Regions from separate parts of the Pradoshia eiseniae genome, predicted to be linked through region 2. Evidence: predicted binding sites of a transcription regulator. Region 2 holds the regulator's gene; each other region holds the start of a gene.
The links. Region 2 encodes LexA, which represses DNA repair genes until DNA is damaged. Its sites were predicted from a motif close to CGAACATATGTTCG; they were not measured.

Region 1 (4,902 bases), on a different contig from region 2:
ATTTTGAGCCTTAGTCAAGCAGAAGGCTTTAGGAGCCGGTTCCTCAAGATCAGGACGAAAAGAACGAGGCCGATGGACATGACGATATGCCCCATGCCGGATATGCCTGAGATGGAGGCGTCAAGTCCTGATGACAGTTCGAGGCTGCCTTTCAGCTCAAGGACAGAAAGGACACCTCTTACTGTCATAGCTGTTGCTGAGACACCTAGACCAATATGATAGGCGATAAAGAAGAATTGGAACATGTCATCCTGAGTGATCTGGCATGTTTTCTCGAATAATAAAGCTATCAAGAACACGATGAATCCTAATGAAAAGAGGTGGCCATGCACTTTTCCGAGCGTTGTCGTTTCATAAATCCCGTTCAGTTTTGTGAACTCTCTGAAGAAGACGCCGCTGATTAGTGCCAGGGCCATATAGGTGACGGCGGAATAATAGAGCTTTTTCATTATGTATCCCCTTTCTATATTTTTATATTATTTTAACATAATGTTTTATGAGGGTGATAGCATTAGAAAAGGCCGCCCTCATAGGACGGCCTGCTGTTATTTCATGTATGAAGCCAAGAATTCTGCCACTTTTTTCTCATAGGTTTCCGGGTCTGCATTATAGGCATTTCCGTGTTCGGCACCCGGTACGATGTAGAGCTCTTTTTCCCCGTTTGCCGCTTCATACAACTCATGGACCATTTCCAACGGCACAAAGGTATCCTTTTCCCCATGAATGAAGAAAATCGGCAGGGAGGTCTTCTTCACTTGCTCAACTGCCGAAGCCTCCTCAAATGAGTAGCCGGCACGTAATTTTGTTAGAAGGCTAGTGCTCTGGATAAGCGGGAAACTCGGCAGGCTGTACATTTCTCCAAGCTGGTAGCTGAGGATATCGAGTGCCGATGTGTAGCCGCAGTCTGCGACAACAGCCTTCACCTGCTTCGGCAATTCCTCGCCGCTTGTCATCATAACGGTCGCACCTCCCATGGAAACACCATGCAGGGCAATCTTGCTGTTCTTGCCGTTTCGGTCGAGCACATAATCAATCCATTGGATATAATCCTTGCGTTCATGCCAGCCGAATCCAATATAATCCCCTTCACTCTTCCCATGTCCGCGTGCATCAGGCATCAAGACATTATAGCCGAGTGCTTCATAATAATATTTCGCGTAAGCGTACATCCCGATGGCATGCCCGGCATAGCCATGTGCGATGATAACCGTCTTATTTGTTTTTTCCTCTGCCGGCAAATAATAGCCTGTTAATGCCAGACCGTCATTGGAGGTGATTGCAATCTCTTCAAAGTTAACGGTACCAGCCCATTTTTTTGCTTCTGTCTGCAAGGTCTGAGGGGTTGAAACGGCGAGATTCGGGTCTGAATTCAGGAAATCCTTGTCCGCACGCTTCACCGCCACATTATAGAAGTAAAAGCTCGCTCCGATAATCCCTGCGATGATCAGGGCGAGAATGATGGAGATAATGATGATGGTTTTCTTCATGTTTTCTCTTTTTCTCCTCCTGCTACTAGATTATTAATCTCTTAAGAAGTCTATACTCTCGTTCAATTATATTTAAATAATAGCTGATTTCGCAAAGGTTTCTTTGTTTCGTGTTGATAGGAGAGGGGGAAGAAGGATTTATTTGTGATGAATAAGAACTGTGGATAATAAGAATATTTACTAAAGTAAATTTTTTTAAAGGGAGGCCATTAAATGATAATTGCGCTTATTGGAAGCATGGCTTTTATATTCGTTGCTATCCTATATGCTTTGCTTGTTTTAGGCTTTCCCTATGGAGAATTCGCAATGGGCGGTAAATATATCATAATGCCTAAAAGAATGAGAATTCTTTGCGGCTTTTCTGTATGTGTCCAGCTATTTGCCATCATCATATTGTTGCAGACGGCTAGTATTATACCCTCTTTATTCACGATTAGCCTCACAAAAGGCATTTGTTTTTTCTTTGCGGCTTACCTGACATTCAATATGATTATGAACCTGCTTTCTAATAGCAGAAAGGAAAAATGGGTGATGGCTCCGTTGGCTTTACTTACAGCCATTTGTTTTTGGATAACGGCCATTGCTGCTTAAGGGCAGACAAAAAGCAGCTTCATAAAAAGAAGAGGAACAAGGCTATCCTCGTTCCTCTATAAAACGCTTGATGACGGGAAAATCTGGGCCGTTTATCTGTTCCGGCAAAGCATTAAGCGGAAAGAAGCGAAGGGCGGAAACTTCTTCAGGCTGCGCTTTCAATTCTCCCTCATATGCCCGGCAAACAAAGGCGGCGATCACGTTGTATACTTCATCACCATGCGGATAAATATAGTGAAATTCCATACCTGAGAACACTCCAAAGAATTCCAAGGCATTTGCCGATAGGCCGGTTTCCTCAAGCAATTCCCTGATTGCGGTGTCTTCTAACGATTCCATCACCTCAAGCGCCCCTCCTGGCAATCCCCAGTGGCCGTTATCCTTGCGCAATTGCAGCAATAGGTTTTCCTTGGGATTCACCACTAAAACGGATGCCCCTACCATTAAGAGCGGCCTGCTCCCGACTATTTTGCGCAACTCCATTATGTATCCCATATAATCCCCGCTTTCCAATGGCGCTTCACTTATCTTTTTCTCCACTATAATCCATTTTTGCCCCTGCTAGAAGCTTTTTGAAACTGATTGTAAATAAATTACCATTGAATACGAACGTATATTCGCTTAAGATTATGGGTATAATGCAATGCGAACATATATTCTGTTTTTATTGGAAAGAGGTTCATGGGATGATGGATTACAGCAATTTGCCAAATGATTATGTGATGTGTGTAGATATGAAAAGTTTCTTTGCTAGCTGTTCTGCGGTGATGATGGGACTAGACCCGCTTGAATGCTATTTGGCGGTGGTGGCCAACACAGACCGGAGCGGTTCGGTCGTGCTTGCTTCATCTCCTAAGATGAAGAAGGAATTCGGCATTAAGACGGGGTCAAGGCTGTTTGAAATTCCACACGATTCGCGGATTCAGCTTGTTAATCCTAGTATGTCCACTTATTTACGAATCTCGACGGAAATCAGCCGGCTATTCAATCGGTATGTGCCGAAGAACGCCATCCATACATATAGTGTGGATGAAAGCTTCCTAAAGGTGAACGGAACAGGGAGGCTTTGGGGAGATGTATGGGAGGTCGCGGAGAAGATCAAGGATGAGATTGACCGGGAGTTCCAGCTGCCATGCGCGATTGGAATCGGCCCAAATATGCTGATGGCGAAGCTTTGCCTCGATCTTGAGGCGAAAAAGAAGGGCATCGCGGCTTGGGGCTATGAGGATGTCGAGACAAAGCTGTGGCCGCTTTCTCCCTTGAGCGAGATGTGGGGTATTGGCAAACCACTGGAGCGGAAGTTGAATGCGATGGGCATCTTCTCTGTCGGGCAGCTTGCCCGCTATGACCTCGCCGCTCTCGAGAAGAAATTCGGCATCATGGGCAATCAGCTTTATCACCATGCATGGGGAATTGATTTATCCGAGATTGGAGCGCCTATCATGGAAGGTCAGGTCAGCTTCGGCAAGGGGCAGGTTTTATTGCGTGATTATAAGGAGCGGGAAGAAATCAAGCATGTGATTTTGGAAATGTGCGAAGAGGTGGCGAGAAGGACCCGTCAAGGAGGAATGGCCGGGCGGACTGTCAGCCTTGGCGTTTACTACAGCAAGGATGAATTCGGCGGAGGCTTTCACCGTTCCGTTACACGGGAGATGCCGACCAATATCACGATGGATATTTATGAAATGTGTCTCTTCTTATTCGACAAATTTTATACGGGGAGGACGGTTCGGAAGCTTTCCATCACGCTTTCGAATGTTACGCCTGAGAGGGAAATGCAAATCAGTCTCTTCGACCAGGATGGCTGGCGCAAGCGGGAGCTTGGCTTTGTCATGGACCGCATGCGCCGTAAATATGGATCTGACGCGATTTTGCGGGCCGTGTCCTATACGTCGGCCGGCACGGCTAAGCAGAGAAGCACATTGGTCGGAGGGCATCAAGCCTAAGTTTGGAGGAGAGATTAAATGATTCGGGACCGAGGAAAGATTAAATGGACATCATTGATGCTGCCGGAGCATGTCTCCTTGCTGAGAGAGTGGGCCCGGGAGGACAGCTACGAAACACGAAATGAACTGGATGAACAAAGAATAGAGGAAATCAGTCATACCATTGCTGAAGCGATGGAATACGGGGCAATGGTGCGTATCACCTATTACAAAGCGAATGCCCACCGCTACGAATCCGTGGAGGGGTGCATCCATTTCTGCAACGACCAAGCGAGAAAGCTGCATATAGCCGGCAAAAATGGCGAAACCCGATTTGTTCCGTATGCTGAGCTGACGGATGTCCAATTCATTAATGAAACAAGGTAAGCATAACGAAAGCGGTGCATATAATCAAAGAATAGGAAGGTAGGTCATGTGCTGGAAATAGGGAACGGAAGGAGGAATTTCACAGAAAAAATCCTATAATTAGACAAAATCCCCGATAATAGTATACTATAATGGTAGAAAGACCATCCCACTTAGTATAGATGGTCATTTAACGGCAAAAAGAACGCTGTTATCTGTGATTCTCGAAGGCTAGTCAAGGGAATAACAATACAAAGGGGTATAGGATAACATGGAAAAAGAAAAATACAGTACAATCTATGAAGCGCCATACGGAATGGTCATCGGTGAGCTCAAAAAAGAAATGACCAAAGAAGATGCAGTAGCGCTGGGACAGAAGTATTGTGAAGAACACGGCTTTAAATACAAAGGAACCTATAGCGGGGGCGAAGCTGTCGCAGTCTTACAAAACCTGATCGAAAAACATAGAACGACCAATTTGCATTGATAATAAAACGCTTTCATTTGAGAGCAGGCGGTATTCATAAAAGAAT
Region 2 (4,902 bases):
CGTATAGCAGTGATTGCTAATTGATCCTTTTCAGTAAACATAGTCAGTCTACATCCTTTCCGATTAACATACTTCAGTCTAACTATAAATGATACAAAGTTATATTGACAACATTATTTAGGCAATTCTACAGAATTGACATAAATTTCAATTGTTAAAAATACCTATTACTATCTCTTACCCATTAGTGGAGTCTTTTATTACGGATTTGCTTAACCTTTTCAGGTGTCACGTCATTTCCATTCGGGTCAATGATGGTTACGCCCTCAATCGTATTTCTCATAGAAGACCTGAAGGACTCTAAATACTCGGCGCGCAGCAAGGATTGTTCCTTCGCTTCCTCTGTTGTGAGGCCGCCAGCCTTTGCTTTTTTGGATAATTCATTTATTCTGTTTATTTTGTGCTTTGGCAGCATATGGATTGCTCCTTTTCATAAAAAATCAATTACTGTCATCGTATAGAAAAACGCGGCCTATTTCAAGAAGTATCTACTATATATGCCTCTGTTTTTCAGCGTGCTCGGCATATCGGCGGTGCACAGTCGCTTTTGATACCTCATAGCCCCTGCGGTTCAAATTCTCCGTGATTTCGGCAAATGTCAGACCTTTTATCCGGAGGGCAATGATCTCCTGGATTGGAACCTCAGTCCGCTCTCTTCCTCCACCGACATGCTGGTTCGACAGATTCTTGACAGGATTATACCCATTCTCAATCGCGCGCTTCATGCCCCTGCGAATCTTGCTGTTTTGAAGCTTGCGCTGATATTCTTCCACAATGCTGATTATCTGAAGAAGCATGGCGTCTGTTTCAGATACCTCAAGCTCCCCGTTATGGGTGACTGTATATAGCTTGATGCCTTCCTTATAGATACAATGCATTAAGGCAATCTTCGCATTTCCTCGGCCGAGCCGTGTCTCATCCTGGATGAGCAGTCCCTCGATTTCTTTATTGCGCATTTGTTCTAATAGAATAAGAATACCCTCTCGCTCCAGATCATATCCGCTCGCTTGCTCCTTTTCAATCGACACGACCTCGAAGCCTTTAATCGCGGCCAGCTGTGTCAGCTCCTGTTCCTGTCTTTCAAGAGATGTCTCCTGTGTGCTCTTTTCTGTACTGACTCTGCAGTAAATTCCAACCTTCATTTCTCTCACCATTCTCTATATATTTCTTCTCGAGATATGCACCGAAGGCCGGAACGAATGCCCCGGCCTTCACTACTATCATTATAACGTTTATTCCTTATTTGAGTCTGCCAAATGCAGGATATCTGTGTTTCTTTCGATAGGAAGGATAATGGTCTGGCCTTCTTGGATATGAGTCGTTTCCAACTCATTGGCCTCTCTCACCCATTTCACAAATTCAGTCGTTGACATATTGGCATCCTCATATTGTTCAGCCATGGCCCAAAGCGTATCTCCGCTTTCAACCTTCACTTGCATATATTGATTATCGCTTTTTTCTAAATTCGTGAAAGTCATCAATAAGATTAACAGAAAAAGTCCAACTGCAAAAATAATGGTATACGAATAAGAAGACCAAACTTGTTTCATATTAAAAACCCCTCCACAGAATGTATGTTCGTATTTCTTGTTCTTAGTATAAACCGAACAAATGTTTTGTGTCAACAGAAAAATCGAACTTATGTTTGTACTAGTGTTCGCCTCATGCTATAATAGCGGTAAAGATCAGATAAAGAGGTGCGGGAGATGACAACAAAACTATCAAAGCGACAGCAAGATATCTTACTATATATTAAAGAAGAAGTTAAAACGAAGGGATATCCGCCTTCCGTGCGAGAGATTGGGGAAGCAGTCGGACTAGCCTCAAGCTCTACCGTTCACGGACATTTGGCCAGATTGGAAAGCAAAGGCCTCATCAGACGTGACCCGACAAAGCCGCGTGCCATTGAAGTACTGGATATGGATCCGCATGAGCATATTCCAAAAGCCAATTCTGTCAGCGTCCCTCTGATTGGTAAGGTTACTGCAGGTCAGCCGATCACGGCGATTGAGAATATTGAAGAATACTTCCCATTGCCAGAGCATATGGCTCCAGCCGACGAAAACGTATTTATGCTAGAGATTATGGGTGACAGTATGATTGAAGCCGGCATCCTTGATGGAGATTATGTCATCGTCCGCCAGCAGCATACAGCCAATAATGGCGAGATTGTCGTCGCCATGACCGAGGACGATGAAGCCACGGTGAAACGCTTCTTCAAGGAAGATAACCATTTCCGCCTTCAGCCTGAAAATTCCATGCTTGACCCAATCATCCTTCAGAATGTCAGCATCCTAGGGAAAGTCATCGGCCTATATAGAAATATTCATTAATACTGAACCAGCCAAGCATTCCGGCTGGTTCTTTCATTTAACTTACTAGATTCTTAGTAGACTATATGCTGGATTACTAGAGTTTATACACAACAAAAAAATGCTTGAAGTCATTTCAAGCATTCAATACAACCTATTATTTAGAAAAGTACTCATCTCTCAGGATGGAATACATCTTCAAATCTTGATGCTTCCCCTTGGCATACATTCCTTTTCGAATGACACCCTCATACGTCATTCCCGCCTTCTGCATGACCCGTTCAGACCCCGTATTTTCCACAAAGCATCTTGCTTGAATTCGCATCAAGTTCATCTTCATAAACCCGAACTTAATCACTTCCTTCGCTGCCTCAGCGGCTATTCCCTGCCCCCAGAAGTCTTGCGAGAGCACATAGCCTAGCTCCGCCACTCTGTGCGGGATTTTCCATCCAACAAAATCAATCGTTCCAATCAGCTTGCCAGTGCCTTTCCGTTCGATTCCCCATGGAGCGAGTTCCTTCTGTTCATATTGTGAGAGGGCGAACACCAAAAACTCCTTCGTATCCTCAATGGATTGATGCGTGTTCCATGTCATATATTTCGTTACTTCAGGATTGGAGCCATAGGCATACATATCATGGGCATCCTCCATCCTGATTTTCCTTAAGATGAGTCGTTCGGTTTCCAATTCGGGAAATGGATCAAATATGTTTCGTGCCTCCATCCAGACCACCTCTTCACTTTTACTCCATTATATCGTCGATAGTGACATAGATATATCATCTTTCTGACTTATCAGATATTTTATTTAAGTGAGCAGCGCAATTAATGGTAAACCATTAAATTTATATTGATATGAAGGGATTGACCTGTTTTTTATTGGCTGTTTTCGTAAGGATTGTTGCAAATGCCATAAAATAGAGACTGCTTTTTTGCTGCCTCCGTTATTGAGATAAAGCCCCCTGTTTGTTTATGTATCATTCTTCACAAGCGAAGATTTTTCACTGTTCATTTGTTACAGGAATGCTGCCACATATCCCCATTAAGGAATTCAACAGAAAAGGGCATTCATCCTCTTTGGATCAACACCTCGATAATTTAAGTATATCTCCTCCAAAATAAACCTATCCTTGATATTTAAAAGTATAATATTGTAAGTATATAAACAAAAAGGGGGACTTCAAAAATGTATCTGTTCTTATTCACCATAATTTATTGTGTAATAACGCAGGTTTTGAATATAGGCTATATACCTGCTATGGGGGCTTATTTAATAGGTTTAATCTTTATTAAGGGATATTTTAGTGAAGAATTAAAAGACGTCTATAACATTGAAAAAACAAAATATTTGTATGAGAAAATCGGAATTAAAGATTCCTTAATGGAGCTACTGTGTTTGTCGATAATATTTATTAATTCTTATTTAATTGATTATGAACCTTTCTCCCTTTTTGACTTTGTTTGTATGTTATTACTTATTGCTGTTGTCTATCGATTTCTATTTTGGGGTATAACACAGGCAATCGGGCAAAAATTTAACTCTAAAATGTAATTCAGATGATACCTCTAATAGGAATTTCCTTCTTACGCTATCCTGCCCCTTTACTTCCATAAGAATTTCAACACAAAAAGGCATTAATCCTTCCTAGATCAATGCCCCGTTAGTAAAGTAAGTTTAAATTTGAAATTGATTAACTACCTAGGTTTCTTAATAATTGTTTTCTTCGTAACTAACAGTGCAACAGCTACACTAATAACACCTAAAACTCCAGAGATAGTTCTATTTATAATAACATTATCTGTAACAGGAAATATGGCATTACTAATAAGGATAAGAATTATATACACTGCAATCGAAAAGAGCAAAACAATTAATGTATGTTTCATAACAACTCTCCTCCCAAATTCTCTAATGGTATTTCTAAAGATATGAATATCCCTAACTATTTTTTACCAAATTAATCCTTATTAAGCTAACCTGCCCCGTCTCTACAATAGGGAATTCAACAAAAATGAGCATTAAACCTCCTTGATCAATGCCCCGGTTTGTTTAAGTATATGTCACAATCTTTTTGTGAAAGAGTAGTCATTACGTAATCAGTTTGTTCTTTATATAGCCAGACATTCTTAGCATTTTTCCATCCATTTCAGTTTTTATCTGTTTCATTCCATTTTTCTTATAAAATGCAATGGCAGTGTTATTCGTTGGAGAAACACGGAGATGATATTCACGAACATGATTATTCTTAAAAAATCTAATAGCATAATCGTGTAAAAGGGAACCCAAACCCATTCCTCGCTTTTCAGGAATAAGGTAATAGAGATTTACATAACCAATTTCTTTCCCCTCATACTCCTTTACAGTCAGTTCAAGTTGACCGATTGGCAGCTCGTTGTCTACAACTAATACAAGGCCTTTAGGATTTTTTTCTGACTGTTGTTGTAACCATTTCAAATAATTATTTTCATCTCCAAATTCCTCATCTGTACCAAAGCTAACACTGAAAGAATCTCTACGAAAAGGAATAACATACTCCTTATGTTTACTTAAATCAATGGGTATGAATTTCAGTTTTCTCCCTCCTTATTT
Region 3 (4,902 bases), on a different contig from region 2:
GTTTGTGGCATTTCAGTTGGAATAATCAGATGCTGTGGACCTTGTAATGGATACGTAAAAATCAAGGTTATTTTTGAACGTTCTATAACAAACTATGAGCTAGATAAAATAAAAGTATCAGAATTTATTTTATATTGATATAATTTATATAGGGCAAACAAAGCTTTTTGCATGAAAACAAACTTTCAAGAAAAATAGGAGGGAATGTTTTGAAAATTAAAGCAGCAGTAACCCATGGTCTTGGTGAGGATTTCAAAATAGAGGAGCTTGAGTTATCTGATCCAAAGCCGAATGAAGTCTTGATTAAAATCGTTGCATCAGGTGTTTGTCACACAGATGCAGTGGCACGGGATTTGGGGCTTTCTCCTTTTCCGGCCGTGTTTGGGCACGAAGGTTCAGGTATCGTTGAAAAAGTGGGAAGCAGCGTTCGTACAGTTGAGCCGGGCGACCATGTTGTCTTGTCCTTCTCCTATTGCGGACATTGCGAAAACTGTCTGACAGGGCATCCGGGAACCTGTATCGATTTCAATGAACTAAATTTCGGCGGGAAGATGGAAGACCATTCACACCGTTTGCATCAGCATGATCACGGGGTATCCAGCTTCTTTGGGCAGTCCTCATTTGGTACATACGCGATTGCCAATGAACGCAATGTCGTCAAAGTTGATAAAGAAGTCAATCTAGAATTATTAGGGCCGCTTGGCTGTGGCATTCAAACAGGAGCAGGTACCGTATTAAATCAATTTAAACCTAAGTTTGGAGAATCGATTGTCATCTTTGGTGCCGGTTCAGTCGGTCTAAGTGCGGTAATGGCTGCCAAGATTGTGGGCTGTAAGCATATCATTGCTGTAGATATTCATACTAATCGTCTAGAGCTGGCGAAAGAATTAGGGGCTACATTAACGCTAAATGGCAATGAAGTAGATGTTGTGAAAGAGATTAAAGAAGCAACAAATGGCGGATCTCATTATGCCATTGATACGACAGGTGTACCTGAGGTTGTAAAACAAGGTCTGCTTGGCTTGCGCCCTCTTGGTCAATTGGCTATCGTAGGCGTGACAGGGGATATGACATTCAATGTGCATGAATATATTATGGCCGAAGGGAAAACACTTGTAGGAGTTATTGAAGGAGATGCAGTCCCTCAGTTGTTTATTCCTGAACTGGTGGATTACTATAAAAAAGGGATGTTCCCATTTGATAAACTAGTAGAGTTTTATGACTTTGAACAAATCAATGAGGCGTTTGAAGACTCTTTAAGCGGGAAATCCATTAAACCGATATTACGAATGAATTAATTAAGTAAGCAGCTGATTGGCTGGTTTGAGCTGGTATTAACCTGACTTAAACCAGCCAATTTTTGCTTCATGTGGCAGTGGCAGATATTCTCATCAATCCTCTGTTTTAATCCGGAGCATGAGTCGTTTTATACTTGTCCCAATTGCTATCAATAACTTTTCAAGTCAAGGCTGGGATCCATTACTGGCATTGGCATTTGTCCATTCCTTCGCATTAGCTGGTGCTATATTAGCGATTTGGGATGGTGTATGTTCTGCTTTCATAACCAATAACGATAAATCTAATCGGAAGGAAGGTTGGAGTTGTATTACATAATATTATTATGTTAACAGCAGTTGGTTAGCTATCTACAATAAATATGATATGGATTGAAAAGACTAACCAAAACTATTGTAAAGTAGCCAAACGAGAAAAGGTTAAGAAAAATAGGCAGGTGGAAGAAAGTCCAATAACTTTTATTAGATATATTGATAGGAACTTTTCTCCTTTATAAATGAAATATGCAGAAATCTACACATCAATTAGTAGAATGCTGGACATTATGTCACTGGAACTCTCTCACCCTTTAGGGTGGCTAAATGGGGGGATCGAGAAAAATAGTACCATCTTTTGAAAGTCGGCTCCTCTGCAAGATTATAATAACTGCATGTACAATTAGATAAATTCGTTCAATCGCAAAAGCAGAAGTCCCTTTTCTTATGAGCAGGCTTAAAGCTTCACTGACAGCACTGGTCAATTTGGATTCATGACGAGAGAATCCTGCTGTAATGGAAGTCCCTTATGATGTAGGTGAATCTCTATGATGAACCATAGAAGTAAGCTGAAATGTTAAGTGTGTTTTGGGAAAAGCGGAAACCTTGAGGCCTCATAAGGAGCAGCCTGTTCAGAAAGGGTAAGTACGGGAAAAACATTATTAGGATGTCAGTATGATTGTTATTTATTTTTAATAAACTTTATATTTTACATCAGGTAAAAATATGTTGTCAATAAAAATTTGTTAATACGCTGGAGAAATGTTATAATAATCTTACAATTGTTTTTTGAGCGTATCTGCTGGACTTTTTTGCAGATTGGTTAAGTTAAACTTAAAGGAATCCAAACAGATGTGTGAGCTTGAAAGTGAGTAAGAATAAAAATATTCTATCTGCCATATCGGTGATGAAGTGAAATTTTTATTCTACAAGGAGGAAAAAGAATGAATCTAATCAATAAGAAAGTTACACACAAGCAGTTTGGCGAAGGTAGTATCGTTAATCAAAATGATACTAGTGTTGAAATCCATTTCGAGTCGGAAAATAAACGTTTTGTTTTCCCTGATGTATTTGGAAAACACTTGAAGCTGCATGATACAACTGATGCTAAATTAATCGATGAAATTATACAAGAGAAAGAAATGAAACAAAAAGAGGAAGAATTAAAGAAGGAAGAAGACAAAGAGCTTCATCGAAAGAAGCTGGTTCTTCGCTGGGAGCATGAGAAACTGATGAAGAATCACAAGCTTCATCCTGAGTCCCAAATGGTTTTCTGGTGTGACACGGAAGAACAGAGTGATGCCTTGTCAGAGTGGAAGGTCTTTTCCGGAGAAATAAAAAGCGGGAATAACAAGGGGAATCCAAACAAGCCAATCCGCTTGCACCAAAATAGTGCGGTCCTGTTAACAAGAAGAGATGCAAGCATGTCTGAAGAAGACAGACAAATTATCGGTGTCTATATGGTGCATGAGGATTTTATCGGCAAGCTATGTGAGGATGGAGAAATCCCAGCCCATTCCAAATATCGAATTCAACTCTCAGAACAGGAATCAAACGAATTGCTCTTTTGGAATTATTATGTAAATGGTAACTCTCCCGAAAAAGTCTCATGGAAAACAGGGAAATATCGTTATTTTGAAAATTTATGGCTGGCTCAAATTTTGCTTGATATTATTTCCTTGAAAACGGACCCAGAGGAAAAAGAGCTGGCTTCTCAATTTTTTAATCATTTTTGTAAAATGAATCAGATAGCAGCGCAAGAGTTACCAGAACCTAATGGAGCTTTAATGCGTGTATAAAGGCTGTCAACAGGCGAACTATAGAAAGAATGGTTAGCCTGCTATCTATTTTATTTTCTATATGGAATATCTAAAGAAGGGTTACCCTTAAATGTCAGTGTTCACTGATTAATGGGGTAACCCTTTTATCGTTCTTTAGCTAAAGGAACATTAGGCTAGAGAAGCGATATTATTTCTGATTTGAGTTATACAACCAATATGGCCTCTCATCTTCTGTGGATTTCATTTATAGACTAACAAGGGGTTGGTCTAGGTAGGAATAAGGTCGGTTGCCTGAAAGTACAAAGCTGAAACTTCCTACATAGAGAATATTGAAAAGTAGAGTGTTTTTATGTTCCCTCAAACGAATTGTTTAGGGGATTTTTATTTTGGCACTCTGATTACTACCTGAGCAGGATATCTAGTAGCGGGAGTACTTCCTCTTGCACCTAGAGGCAGATCCTTTCTCGTAAAACAGTGTTATGTGAAAAGATAAACGGTTGATAGAGCTTGGCAGATAATAAATGTGAAAAGGAGTGGAATACTAATACCTCTCCGTTCTTTCCTAATGTATATATGTTTGATATATTTATATTACAAGTAAACTTGTAATAAAGCGGCATCTGGAGGTCAGTATGAAGGATTTACATTTAACTGTGGATAATGCTCTTGAGGTATGTAAGGCCTTATCACACGAACACAGAATGAATATATTGAAAATTTTAAGCACAGGTCCTCATAATGTTAATGAGCTATCAGAAAAGCTCGGTATTCCGTTTTCAACTACTGCTGTTAATGTCAAGAAATTAGAGGATATGGATTTGATTATTAGTGAGCTGGTCCCTGGCAGAGGGACGCAAAAGGTGAATTCCAAAAATTTCGATAGAATTATCATTGATTTATCACCAAGTGAGGTTGAGTTGGAGAAAAACTTAATATCCATTGATATGCCGATTGGAGAATATGTCGATTGTAAAGCAGAACCTAGCTGTGGTTTGGTTGGTGATAATGATTATATCGGGATGCAAGATGACCCGCGGTCTTTTTATGAAACGAATCGGAGAGAGGCTGAGCTTCTTTATTTTAAAGCGGGGTATGTAGAGTACCGCTATCCAAATCGGACGCCATATGGTTCTAGCGTTTCGGAGCTGGAATTCACTCTGGAAATATGTTCAGAGGCTCCATATCACAAAAATGATTGGCCCTCAGATATCACGATGTGGATCAATGGAATAGAGGTTGGAACGTGGACATCACCTGGTGATTTTGGAGGGGAAAGAGGCTTTAATACACCAAAATGGTGGAGCCTTCACTTTACTCAATACGGATTATTAAAGAATTGGAAAGTTACCGAAACAGGGACTTTTTTAGATGGAAATAAAATTTCCGATGTAAGAATCAAGGATCTTCAAATCACTAAAAATCCATATATTTCTTTAAAAATAGGAATAAAAGAAGAAGCGACCAATATAGGTGGAATTAATTTATTCGGCACGAATTTCGGCAACTATAGTCAAGGTATTGTTATGAATTTGCGTTATTTATAATGTTATTGTTTTAGGGATTATCTCTTT

Region 1: the regulator LexA is predicted to act here: its motif matches at 2,685-2,698, upstream of CYL18_RS02795 (Y-family DNA polymerase).
Region 3: the regulator LexA is predicted to act here: its motif matches at 2,396-2,409, upstream of CYL18_RS04195 (malate synthase).

Annotation. Positions count from the first base shown of each region.
Region 1 is NZ_PKOZ01000001.1:571,156-576,057, forward strand. It holds gene CYL18_RS02775 (DUF2871 domain-containing protein) at 15-449, opposite strand; gene CYL18_RS02780 (alpha/beta hydrolase) at 546-1,487, opposite strand; gene CYL18_RS02785 (hypothetical protein) at 1,701-2,078, shown strand; gene CYL18_RS02790 (NUDIX hydrolase) at 2,121-2,618, opposite strand; gene CYL18_RS02795 (Y-family DNA polymerase) at 2,765-4,024, shown strand; gene CYL18_RS02800 (YolD-like family protein) at 4,043-4,390, shown strand; gene CYL18_RS02805 (hypothetical protein) at 4,641-4,856, shown strand.
Region 2 is NZ_PKOZ01000011.1:72,328-77,229, reverse strand. It holds gene tkt (transketolase) at 1-41, opposite strand, end outside; gene CYL18_RS15080 (DUF896 domain-containing protein) at 185-415, opposite strand; gene CYL18_RS15075 (YneB family resolvase-like protein) at 492-1,142, opposite strand; gene yneA (cell division suppressor protein YneA) at 1,233-1,550, opposite strand; gene lexA (transcriptional repressor LexA) at 1,707-2,333, shown strand; gene CYL18_RS15060 (GNAT family N-acetyltransferase) at 2,470-3,036, opposite strand; gene CYL18_RS15055 (hypothetical protein) at 3,499-3,864, shown strand; gene CYL18_RS15050 (hypothetical protein) at 4,008-4,199, opposite strand; gene CYL18_RS15045 (GNAT family N-acetyltransferase) at 4,402-4,839, opposite strand.
Region 3 is NZ_PKOZ01000001.1:838,236-843,137, forward strand. It holds gene CYL18_RS04185 (NAD(P)-dependent alcohol dehydrogenase) at 210-1,298, shown strand; gene CYL18_RS04195 (malate synthase) at 2,495-3,349, shown strand; gene CYL18_RS04200 (ArsR/SmtB family transcription factor) at 3,964-4,875, shown strand.